DNA from 4 places in the Paenibacillus sp. S-12 genome. Region 3 is predicted to be linked to each of the others. Evidence: predicted binding sites of a transcription regulator. Region 3 holds the regulator's gene; each other region holds the start of a gene.
The links. The regulator Rex, encoded in region 3, represses fermentation and respiration genes when NADH is low (regulators of the CRP and FNR family bind a similar motif). The targets are predictions, from matches to a motif close to TTGTGAAATATTTCACAA.

Region 1 (3,219 bases), on a different contig from region 3:
GCCGACACCGAAGTCAAAGCCCTCCAGGAAGAAGAATCCGACAAACAACACTCCAACTAGTAGAAACCATAATTCATTAAGCGATAGCATGTTGTCCCTCCTGATCAAACGGATCATTCGAATGCTCGTCCTTCATGACTTCATTCGGACCCTTTTTGATTACACGAACGAACAAATAGACAAGCACGATAGCAAGCACAGTATAAATTGTCGAGAACGCGATGAGAGAGAATAGCACCTGACCGCCCGACACACTCGGCGAAATACTGTCTTCTGTACGCATGAGACCGAATACTGTCCATGGCTGGCGACCAATTTCTGTCATAATCCAGCCTGCTGTATTCGCAATGAACGGCAACGAAATTGCATAGAGCATGAAGCGCATAAACCACTTATTTGGATTGTCCAGCTTCTTGCGCGCTGCCAAGTACCATCCATACATGCCAAGCAGAATCATCAATGTTCCGGCAAGAACCATGATGCGGAAACTCCAGAATGTTGTCTTCACTGGTGGAATGTAATTGCCTGGGCCATACGACTGTTCATATTCCGCTTGCAATTCCTTCATCCCGCGGACTTCACCGGAGAATTTACTATAAGATAGAAAGCTAAGCAAGTATGGAACTTTGAATTCCATGCTGTTCTCTTGCTTATCTGTATTGATTGCTGCAAATACCGTCCATGGAGCAGGGTCGTCACTTGTTTCCCACAAGCCTTCGCTCGCCGCCATCTTCATTGGTTGGGTATGCATCAAATATTGTGCCTGCTGGTGACCGAAGACCGCAACCAAAATGGATGAGATCGTAGCCACGATAACACCAATCTTGAACGATTTTTTGAAGAAAGGAACGTCCTGCTTCTTCAGCAGTTTATAAGCACTCACCCCTGTAATCAGGAATGCGCCTGTCGCGAATGCACCGAATACGGTATGTGGGAATTCCACAAGCAACTGCCCGTTCGTCAGAAGCGCGAAGAAATCGTTCATTTCTGCACGGCCGTTGTTAATCGCGTAACCGACCGGACGCTGCATGAAAGAGTTCGCCGCCAAAATCCACAAGGCAGACAGCGTTGTACCGATGGCAACTAACCAGATGCACAAGCAGTGCACCTTTTTCGATAAACGATCCCACCCAAATATCCATAAGCCGATGAACGTTGACTCCATAAAGAATGCCAGTAATGCTTCAATTGCAAGCGGAGCACCGAACACGTCCCCGACGAAGCGAGAATAGTTCGACCAGTTCATCCCGAACTGGAATTCCTGAATAATACCTGTTACGACACCAACTCCAAAGTTAATGAGGAACAGCTTCCCCCAGAACTTCGTCATCTTCTTGTATTCTTCATTTCCCTTTACAACATACATCGTCTCCATCATTGCGATCAGCAATGCGAGACCAATCGATACTGGTACGAAGAAGAAGTGAAAAATTGTCGTCGATGCAAACTGAATGCGCGATAATAAGATCGTATCCCACATATCGTTGTCCTTCCACCTTTCTATTTATACTCTCATTTCTATGTTGAATAGGCTGTAATGCCTCGTTGAACACGGGATCAATGATGTTCATTACATGTTCCAGTTGTATTCTGTCAGATGCGGGATCGCTGAAATGTGATATTAATCACAATTTTAAAGCAATAACTTGATCAAAATAAGAACATTGTGTCAAATTTCACAATTCTGTCGAAAAAAAGTGAAAAAAAGAAGAAAAAAGGCATTGAGCCTTCTTTCCTCTTTACAAGCAGCTTATAATGTGCTGCAGCTTTTTTCCATTTCGATTCTGAAATTTGTCACGGTTTATCACGTGTCACAACGCTGCCACATCATGGTTATGAGTGATTCTGGGCTTATTTGTATAGGTCGATCGTATCGATCTTGCAAATAGTCAAATAGGCTATCCCTACACCAATTACCGCAAATGCGAATGGTACCGCGAGAATGGACCACAGCGTCATCCCGCCATTATTCGAGCATAATATTGCTGCAATGAGGATAGAGCTCGTAATGGTCGCCACCGATGAATATTTGCGCATACCGAACCATAACGGAATGAGACTTAAGCAGCTTGCTGCTAAGGCACTAATGACACTGCTTGCCACATGATGCGTCAGAACGCCTATCGTCGCAGTACCTGCCACTGTATGTGCGTAGGAGTTGTACAAGAGGAATCCGCACATTAGGACAATATTCGACAGTATCATAGATATGAACGTGTATAGCACAACAATAATCAGCTTGGCTGTTATCATTCTTTTTCGCGGAATCGGGTACATGAACATGACCGTGATAGACTTGCTTTTAAATTCATCAATAACCATTCGGCTCAGCAGTGCGGAAGCTGTAATAATGAAGGCTATCTTTACAAACGTATCGATGAGATTGAATACGTCTGACACACCCTTGAACGCTTTATCACCAGCATCCGCCCCATAGATTCCTAGCATAATAAAGAGAAAAATACCAATCGTGATATAAATGGCCGTACGAATATAGGTGCCGAAGCGAAACTTCTGGAGTTCCAATCGAATGAGCTTATTCATGAAGCGCCCCCCCATTCAGTAACTTCATAAAATAATCCTCCAAGGAATGGTGCTTCTTATGCACGGACTCTACAGAGACGTCATTCATGACAAATGCCTTGGTGATATCCTGTTGAGAGACACCCCGTTGATAAATTCGAATCAATCGATTGTCGATGATACGGAAATTTGAAATATGCATGGTCTCTTCCAGCACGTAAGCTGCCTTATTCGCATGATCTGTCACAACTTCAATGAATTCGGATTGCTGGGCACGAACCCGCTCCATCGATACCTCCTCCAGCAGGACGCCATGGTTGATAACCCCAATCGTGTCGGCTATCAGCTCCATTTCCCCTAAAATATGACTGGATATCAAGATTGTGATGCCGAACTCATGCGACAGCTTCTTGAATAGGTCGCGAATTTCCTTAATGCCAATCGGATCCAACCCGTTGATAGGCTCGTCGAGAAGCAGCAGCTCCGGCTTTACCGTTATAGCCCGAGCAATGCCCAGACGCTGCTTCATTCCTAAAGAAAAATCTTTCACGGACTTGCGTTCAATACCGCGCAGCCCTACGAGATCCAGCGCTTCGCCAATCGCCTTCTTGTTATGATAGCCCATATATTCACAATGAAGCTCCAGATTCTCTTGAGCAGTAAGCCTGTCATAGAAAATGGGCTGCTCAATAATGG
Region 2 (3,219 bases), on a different contig from region 3:
GCAGCCATGGCTGCTGTCTGCCGACCGCACGGTTGGCGGGCCGTATGAGAACATTATTACTCCGGAACAAACAATTCCAAATGAGGCAATGAATGTGCCTTGGGAAAGCTGTATTACGATGGGGACATCCTTCTCATTCCGATATGAGGACAAGTATAAGTCAACTCGGCAGCTTGTGCACATTCTCATGGAGGTGGTTGCTAAGGGAGGGAACCTAGCCCTTAATGTGGGGCCGCAGCCTGACGGCCGCATCCCAGAGGGGGCGATTGTACGGATTAAGGAACTCGGTGCATGGATGGAGACCTATGGGGAAGCTGTTTATGGAACCCGTATTTGTGCTCCTTATTTTACTCAGCGCTGTGCCTTTACTCGTAAGGAAGACACAGTATATTGTACGTACTTATATCCGTCTGAGGAATCGGAAGTTACCGATCACATATTTATTCCTTATCTAGAAAAGGTGACGAACATCCAATTGGTCGGTACAGATCAGAACGTAGCATTCCATTCAGACGAAGCAGGTTTGCACGTAAAGCTGCCAACGAGTGAAGTTGGGGGCAATGCCCCGATCGCACATGTATTCCGGATGACAGCCTTTTAAGCGCTATAGAGAGCACATTATTTGCAGTGCTAAATATAGATGCATAACATAATGATTGCCCTCATGTCATATACGTGCATGAGGGCAATTTGATTTAGATGCGGCAAATCTCATTCGGGCACATTTCGCAATGACATACTTCCCGCAAATGTTCCAATTCCCGAATAACAATCATGCCATTCTCATATTCAATGACATCGCGCTTGCGGAGATCGCTCAACATACGATTCACACTTTCGCGTGTCGCGCCGATCATGTTCGATAAATCTGTATGTGTGATTTTTTTGTTGATAAGAATCCCGCCATCCTCTAGCTCCTCGCCATACGTGTTCGATAATCTTATCAGTGTGGAGCACAGCGCGCCAGGCTTGCCGTACATCATCAAGTCCCGGAACTTTGTCTGTGTAAGGCGGTGATGAATACCCATCCACTTCATAAAGTCAATGGAGAAATCGCAGTGCTGGCAGATGAGTATTTCGATATCTTTTTGCTCGATTAGTAATACTTCAGCTTCTTCGATAACTTCAGCGGTGAAGGTATGCTTCGTGCTATGGAATGGGTCAACTTGGCCAACCAAATCTCCAGCTTGATACATGTACAGAATGAGCTCTTTTCCTTCATCTGTGGATTTCGTGATTTTTACACGGCCGCTTTTCAGAAGGAATAGCTTATCAGATAGGTCTCCCTCCCAGAACAAATGAGAACTATCCGGATAGGTACGTTCTTTACCAATACTTATTAATCGTTCTACATTCTGTTCTGAGAAACAAGAGGTATTGCATGGCTCTCCAAATTGTTCGATGATGTTAGTCACCCTGTTCCCCTCCAATTTACATATTTCAAATTTTAGTAATTTTGACCCAAGGAATTCCATGTGACAAGTTTCACTATATGAATACGTATTACTATCATGGATGTTCCGCAAGCAGTTGTCAATTTATTTACGATTAAAATTAGTTACAGTTTGGTTAAATTGAGTGATTAATATCACGCTGGACCAAAGAAAAATAAAATATTGATCAGATTAGTGAGATAATGTGAAAAATATCACATACTAAACCCCGTCCAGGTGGGTACAATGAGAGTGTGAAATGATTCACAAGCAATTGTATCCATTACGAACCTCAGATAAGGACCGTAACAGAACCGTATACAGACCAAATAAAAGACCTTTCCTTAGGTTCATCGGCATGGAATCAATGAATGGAGGCGGAGAGAATGGCGACAAAACAGGAAACGAAACCAGTTGTAGAGAAAAACGATGTCACGAAGCACATTCAACAATTGATTGACCGCGCGAAGAAGGCGCAAGAAGCATTTATGGATATGAACCAAGAGCAAATTGACAAGGTCGTGCAGCAAATGGCACTCGCTGGCTTGGATAAGCACATGCTGCTGGCCAAGATGGCCGTTGAGGAAACGGGACGCGGTGTGTATGAGGATAAAATTACGAAAAATATATTTGCAACTGAATATATCCACAATTATATCAAGTATGACAAAACAGTAGGCGTCATTGAGGATAATCCGTACGGCTCTTACATGAAAATTGCGGAACCAGTTGGAATTGTCATGGGGATTACACCGGTAACGAATCCGACCTCAACGACAATGTTCAAGGCGCTCATTTCGATAAAGACACGCAATCCAATCATTTTCGGCTTTCATCCATCAGCTCAGAAATGCAGCGCGGAAGCAGCTCGCATCCTGCATGATGCAGCTGTGAAATATGGTGCGCCAGAGCACTGTATCCAATGGATCGAGTATCCGTCGATGGAAGCGACTAACGCCTTGATGAATCATCCTGATGTGGCGCTTATCCTAGCGACAGGCGGTGCTGGTATGGTTCGCTCTGCTTACAGCTGCGGCAAGCCTGCTCTTGGCGTTGGCCCGGGCAACGTACCTTGCTTCATCGAGAAGACGGCAGACTTGAATCAAGCCGTAACGGATTTGATTCTTTCCAAGACGTTCGATAATGGTATGATCTGTGCTTCTGAACAGTCAGTCATTATTGAAGAGCCGATTTACGTACAAACGAAGAAAATGATGACAGCCCAAGGCTGCTACTTCTTGAGCAAGGAAGAGACAGGCAAGCTTCAAGCAATGGCGATGAAGACAGACACTTGTGCAGTGAATCCGAACATCGTAGGTCAGTCCGCGAAGAAGATTGCAGAGATGGCTGGTATTCAAGTGCCGGATACGACGAAGATTCTAGTAGCTGAGCTGGATGGCGTAGGGCCGAAGTTCCCATTGTCTGCTGAAAAGCTAAGCCCAGTGCTTGCCTGCTACAAGGTGAAAACCGCACAAGATGGAATTGATCGCGCTGCTGAAATCGTAGCGTTTGGCGGAATGGGCCATTCCTCGGTTATCCATTCGCATGATGACGAGGTAATCGGCAAATTCGCAGATCGTCTGCAAACAGGTCGTATTCTTGTAAACTCTCCTTCGACCCATGGAGCAATCGGCGACCTATACAACACGAATATTCCTTCGTTGACGCTAGGCTGCGGATCTTATGGCCGCAACTCGACTTCTTCGAACGTAACGGCTGTCAATCTGCTGAATATTAAACGGGTGGCGAAGCGAACAGTGAATATGCAATGGTTCAAGGTGCCGAA
Region 3 (3,219 bases):
ATCGGGCGAAGAATGATGCGAATTTATCAGACATTATCATCACGAACCACTCGTTATTATTTACGGATGTCATTGCAGAGCATCGTTTGCTTCCTGCCTACGAGCAGCTTGTTGTAGACGAAGCACACCACTTTGAAGAGACGGCCGGCAAACACCTAGGCATTCACTTGCAATATTTTTCACTCATTCATCCGTTGACCCAGTTGTTCAAGGATAGTAAAAACGGGGCGCTTGTGCTGCTGCAGCAGCGCCTTCGCTTGTCAGGCAATGAAAAGGCGCTTGTCTGGGCAGAAGGAATTGATAAGATGCTGACACAGCTCGTCGATGTCAAGGATCAGTGGGATCGCTTGCATGAGCAACTTTATCAGATGCTGCCTTCCATGAATGAAGCCGGTCAAGCGGAGGGCGGCCAAGCTGTGCTTAGGCTGCCGTCAGGTAATCGTCCTGAAGCCTGGAGCTCTATTGCGGAACTGGAAGGCGATATTCATACCCGCTTAAGCGACATTGTCCGTTCGGGGGAGAAGCTCGTTAACGAATGGAAGGATTACGATGATGACGAGGTTCAAGGCGTTACGGCAGACGTGACAGGTCTGTTCAAGGACATTGGGCAACTTCGTGATGAATTCCGGGAGTTTATGCAGGGCAAGGATGCGGATACGGTATATTGGATGGAAGGAAATCTCCAATATAAGCATAAATCGATGCAAATGTATGCCGTCCCTGTTGATGTGAGTGAGGCACTGAAGCGTTATTTCTTTGAGCCGAAGAAGAGTGTCATTCTGACATCAGCAACATTGTCTGTCGATAAATCGTTCCAGTTCGTGGCCGAACAATTGGGCTTGAAGGATGCAGAACGGGATGGGCGCTTGAACACTGTCATCCTTCCGTCACCATTTAACTACCGTGAACAAGCGCTTGTAGTCATTCCGCGTGACTTTCCGAGCGTAAAGGGGGCGTCAGACGCTAAGTTTAATATGACGCTGATGCAGTCACTGGCCGATGTAGCTAAGGTGACAGAGGGACGAATGCTTGTATTATTCACATCGTATCGCATGCTGCGGGATGTATATGAGCCGCTAAAGGAAGCGCTAAGCCTCCATGGCATTCAAGTGCTGGGACAAGGAATTGACAGCGGCAATCGAAGCAAGCTGACACGAAGGTTCCGAGAACAGCCGAACTCGGTGCTTCTTGGGACAAGCAGCTTTTGGGAAGGAGTAGATATTCCGGGAGATGCGCTGACCTGTCTGGCGATTGTACGACTTCCTTTCCAGCCGCCGAATCACCCGTTAGTGGAAGCAAAATGCGATCGCTTGAAGCGGATGAATCAAAATCCGTTCCGCAAATATTCTGTACCGCAGGCTGTTATCCGGTTCAAGCAGGGATTCGGTCGTCTCGTGCGCACAACGCAGGACAAAGGGATTGTAATCATTTATGACACCCGGGTTATTGAGACAAGCTATGGCAAACACTTTCTTTACTCGCTGCCTGGTCCAAAAATGGAGCATATGGCAACAGAACAACTTGTACCACGTATAGATACGTGGCTAGACCATAATCAAAGAGGTATTGGAGAGCGATGAGAGGAGCTTTTTTAGGATGAAAGCACTAAAAATATCAGAAGCTGTCGTTCGGCGCTTACCCGTATATTTACGTCACCTATTAGAATTGAAGCAGCGTGAAGTGCTCACAGTTTCATCTCAAGATTTGGGACAGAAGCTGAACTTGAATCCTGCCCAAATTCGAAAGGACTTGGCATACTTCGGCGACTTCGGCCGCAAGGGTATCGGGTATGATGTATCGTATCTTATTCAACAAATTCGGCATATTTTAAAACTCGATCAGGTAATACCTGTTGGACTTGTCGGCGCAGGTAAATTAGGGCACGCCCTTTGCAACTACACCGTATACTTGAAAGATAATATGAAAATTGTTGCTGTGTTCGATGCTCAGGAGTCCAAAATTAACACTGAGATTAACAATTTGAAAGTTCAGCCCATGTCTGATCTCATTCCTACGGTTCGTGAAAAGCAAATTCGCATCGGAATCATTACGGTGCCGGCTACGGAAGCACAGCATGTTGCGGATCAATTTGTAGAGGCCGGGGTAGAAGCCATTTTGAATTTCGCGCCTGTCATCTTGAGAGTGCCGCCGAATATTCGGGTTCATACAGCCGACTTCACGACGGACTTGTTCAGTTTGGCGTATTATTTATCTGATAATGGAAAGGAAGTACCTGCCGAATGACACATCGAATCATTATTAAAAACGGCATATTTGCCGACTTGTCTCCAACTGCGAAACAATCCTCCTTCCATGGATTCATGGTCGTGGAAAATGATCGCATCGTTCATCTGGGAGCTGATTTGCCTGAGCAATACACATCTGAAGGTGCAGAAATCATTGATGGCAAGGGATTGTTCTTTATTCCAGGACTTGTGAATACACATGGACATGCTGCGATGTCTTTGCTGCGCGGATATGGTGATGACCTTGCGCTTCAAACGTGGCTGCAGGAGAAAATGTGGCCGATGGAAGGTAAGTTTACGGCTACGGATGTGTACTGGGGAACGGCGTTGTCGGTTGTTGAAATGTTGAAGGGCGGTACGACAACATTTGTTGATATGTATGATTACATGGATGAAGTGGCAAAGGTAAGTGAGCAATCTGGAATCCGTGCATCACTCATGCGCGGAGCGATTGGCTTGTGTCCGGAGGATGTACAGCGGGAGAAGTTGAATGAAGCGATCCAGTTCGCGAAGGATTGGAACGGGAAGGCAAATGGCCGCATTCGTACACTGTTGGCGCCACATGCGCCGTATACTTGCCCGCCATCCTTTATCGAGAGCTTTGTTCAGGCTGCGCATGATTTAGATTTGCCGCTTCATACTCATATGTCAGAAACGAAAGCTGAAGTAGAGCAAAATGTGAAGGATTATGGAATGCGTCCGGTAGCGCATCTCGAGAAGCTTGGCTTCTTCTCACGTCCTTCCTTCGTCGCTCATGGTGTTCATCTGACAGATGAGGAAATAGAAACGCTTGCGAAATATAATGTGGCGGTGTCTCACAATCCAGGCAGCAACTTGAAGCTGGCGAGCGGCGTTGCTCGCGTAACTGAGCTGCTTCGTGCAGGTGTTGTAGTATCACTTGGTACCGACGGACCGGCAAGCAACAATAACCTTGATATGTTTGAAGAAATTCGACTCGCCGCCCTGATCCATA
Region 4 (3,219 bases), on a different contig from region 3:
TGTATTCGAGATTCCATCCAAGCTGTGCTCATATGGAAGCTTCGCTACCGAGCTAAGCGATGCGAGCGCGCCCTTCTTATCACGGCCGTGCATTGGGTTCGCGCCTGGAGCGAACGGTTCGCCAGCTTTGCGTCCGTCAGGAGTTGTACCTGTCTTCTTACCATATACAACGTTCGATGTAATCGTCAGAATCGATTGAGTCGGCATTGCATTGCGATAAGCTTTATGCTTGCGAATCATGTTCATGAACGATTCAACCAACTCAACAGCGATGCTGTCTACGCGATCATCGTTGTTGCCGTAGCAAGGATATTCGCCTTCGATTTTGAAGTCAACAGCGATGCCTTCTTCGTTGCGAATCGGTGTTACTTTGGCATATTTGATTGCACTCAAGGAATCGGCTGCTACCGACAAGCCGGCAATACCGCAAGCCATTGTGCGCAAGATTTCTTTATCGTGCAGCGCCATCTCAATGCGCTCATAGCAATATTTATCATGCATGAAGTGAATCACATTCAATGTGTTCATATACAGCTTCGCGAGCCATTCCATCATCTGCTTGAAGCGTTTCACAACCTCGTCGTAGTCCAATACGTCGCTAGTGATTGGAGGAAGCTCTGGTCCAACTTGCAAGCCAAGCTTCTCATCTTTACCGCCATTGATTGCGTACAGCAAGCATTTCGCCAAGTTGGCGCGAGCGCCGAAGAACTGCATTTGCTTACCGATGCGCATTGCGGACACACAACATGCGATACCGTAGTCGTCGCCATAGATTGGACGCATCAGGTCGTCATTTTCATATTGAATGGAGCTTGTTTCAATCGATACTTTCGCACAATATTTCTTGAACGCTTCAGGAAGCTTCGTCGACCAGAGAACAGTCAAGTTAGGCTCTGGAGCAGGTCCCAAGTTGTACAAGGAATGCAGGAAGCGGAAGCTGTTCTTCGTTACGCGAGTTGTACCGTCCGAAGCCATACCGCCGATCGATTCTGTTACCCAGGTTGGGTCACCACTGAACAGGTCGTTGTAAGCAGGTGTGCGCAAGAATTTAACGATACGCAGTTTCATAATGAAATGGTCAACCAATTCTTGAGCTTCTTGCTCTGTCAATGTACCTTCTTGAATGTCGCGTTCCACATACACATCGAGGAACGAGGATACACGACCGAGGGACATTGCAGCACCGTTCTGTTCTTTGATGGCTGCCAGGTAACCGAAGTATACCCATTGGAATGCCTCTTGTGCATTTACGGCTGGCTTGGAAATATCCATGCCGTGCATTGCGGCCATTTCCTTCAATTCAGCAAGTGCGCGAATTTGTTCCGAAATTTCTTCACGATCGCGGATAGTATGTTCATCCATTGCATCCAGCTCAAGATTTTTGAGGTCGTTTTTCTTTTGCTGAATCAAGAAATCTACACCGTACAGCGCTACGCGGCGGTAGTCGCCGATAATGCGGCCGCGGCCGTAAGCGTCTGGCAAGCCTGTAATAATACCCGCTTTGCGCGCCATGCGCATGTCGGAAGTATAAGCATCGAAAACACCTTGGTTATGTGTTTTGCGAATGTCTGTGAAAATTTTGATAACGTCTTCCGGCATTTCGAAGCCGTATGCTTTACAAGCATCGATCATCATCTTAATGCCGCCAAAAGGTTGAATCGAGCGGCGGAACGGAGCATCCGTTTGTACACCTACTACTTTTTCTTTTTCTTTATCTAAATATCCCGGCTTGTGCGATACGATCGTTGAAGGTGTATTCACATCAACATCCCATACACCGCCGCGTTCACGTTCTTCTTTGGAGAGCTGGCTCACGATATCCCACAGATCCTTCGTATTTTGCGTAGGACCTGCCAAGAATGCTTCATCGCCTAAGTAAGGCTTGATGTGTCCATCCAAGAAGTTTGGCACATCAACGTGAGTTTGCCATTTGCCTGCTTTGAATCCACGCCAAGGATTCATTTCATTTGTTCCTGTCATGTTCTTTTCCATCACCGACATCATAATCCCTCCATACATGTTTGTTTTTCTGTATGTGTTGTAATCGAATTGAAAGCGCACACCCAGCAAATGTTTTCGTTTTCCACTTCACATTGCTTGTGATCATTTTCACGAAAAAGGCTGCAAGGCGGTTATCTCATCTTTCGCATTCGTTCGATAGCTGCCTTTTCGTAATGCCGAGTGAGGCTGTGCAGCAAGTTTTATAAGGCGAATTCTGATTCTATTTCATCCTCTCCTTGCTACGTCTTCATTGTACCTCTTTTCACACTTTTAATTATGTGATATTTATCACAATATATGCTGGGCAAATGATTTTTTTCACAAATTATGATTCAAAATGTTGGAATCGTATTCCTACTCCCCATCTCATTGCTGCTTACAAAGCAAAAGCAGCGGAGAAAATCTCCCCGCTGCCTGCTTCTTGATTATTCAAAACGTCCGTAGAATGCGTTCCGATATACATCCGCCAGCTCTGTTACGAGCGGAAGCTTCGGATTTGCTGTTGTACACTGGTCTTCAAAAGCACGGTCTGCCAAATAATCAACACGGGATTCGAAGTCCTTCGCATCGAAGCCAAGTTCTTGGAACGACTCTGGAATTCCCAATTCGCGATTCAATCCACGAATGGCGTTAATCAAGCTGTTCACGCCCTCTTCGGTTGTCCGGCATGGTAGACCGAGGATGCGGGCAATTTCCGCGTAGCGCTCATCTGCCACAAAGTGATCGTATTTCGGGAACGATGCATACTTCGTTGGCTTCTTCGCATTGTAGCGAATGACATGCGGCATGAGAATCGCATTCGTACGGCCATGCGCAGTATGATATTGCGCACCCCACTTATGAGCCAAGCTGTGGTTGATGCCTAGGAATGCATTCGCGAACGCCATACCAGCAAGTGTGGATGCGTTATGCATTTTCTCGCGAGCCTTTGGACAAGCTTCATGATGAGATTTCACCAAGTTCTCGAACACCAGTTGAATGGCCTTAATTGCTAACCCATCAGTATAATCGCTTGCCATCACCGATACATAAGCTTCGATTGCGTGCGTCAGTACGTCCATACCCGTATCTGCAACTGCCGTCTTCGGCAGGCTATATACGAACTCTGGGTCGATAATCGCTACGTCTGGCGTTAGTTCATAATCGGCTAGTGGATATTTCGTGTTTCCTTTCTCCTTATCCGTAATAACCGCGAACGAAGTTACTTCCGAACCTGTA

Region 1: NO352_RS20825 (cytochrome ubiquinol oxidase subunit I) is a predicted target of Rex. The motif match lies at 1,665-1,682, and genes of this name have one in related genera.
Region 2: adhE (bifunctional acetaldehyde-CoA/alcohol dehydrogenase) is a predicted target of Rex. The motif match lies at 1,686-1,703, and genes of this name have one in related genera.
Region 4: pflB (formate C-acetyltransferase) is a predicted target of Rex. The motif match lies at 2,278-2,295, and genes of this name have one in related genera.

The regions. Positions count from the first base shown of each region.
Region 1 is NZ_JASIUF010000022.1:189,800-193,018, forward strand. It holds gene cydB (cytochrome d ubiquinol oxidase subunit II) at 1-90, opposite strand, end outside; gene NO352_RS20825 (cytochrome ubiquinol oxidase subunit I) at 77-1,480, opposite strand; gene NO352_RS20830 (ABC transporter permease) at 1,852-2,544, opposite strand; gene NO352_RS20835 (ABC transporter ATP-binding protein) at 2,537-3,219, opposite strand, start outside.
Region 2 is NZ_JASIUF010000013.1:176,258-179,476, reverse strand. It holds gene NO352_RS13380 (alpha-L-fucosidase) at 1-601, shown strand, start outside; gene NO352_RS13375 (Crp/Fnr family transcriptional regulator) at 696-1,415, opposite strand; gene adhE (bifunctional acetaldehyde-CoA/alcohol dehydrogenase) at 1,820-3,219, shown strand, end outside.
Region 3 is NZ_JASIUF010000012.1:303,029-306,247, reverse strand. It holds gene dinG (ATP-dependent DNA helicase DinG) at 1-1,580, shown strand, start outside; gene NO352_RS12425 (redox-sensing transcriptional repressor Rex) at 1,597-2,244, shown strand; gene NO352_RS12420 (amidohydrolase) at 2,241-3,219, shown strand, end outside.
Region 4 is NZ_JASIUF010000013.1:172,616-175,834, forward strand. It holds gene pflB (formate C-acetyltransferase) at 1-2,001, opposite strand, end outside; gene adhE (bifunctional acetaldehyde-CoA/alcohol dehydrogenase) at 2,427-3,219, opposite strand, start outside.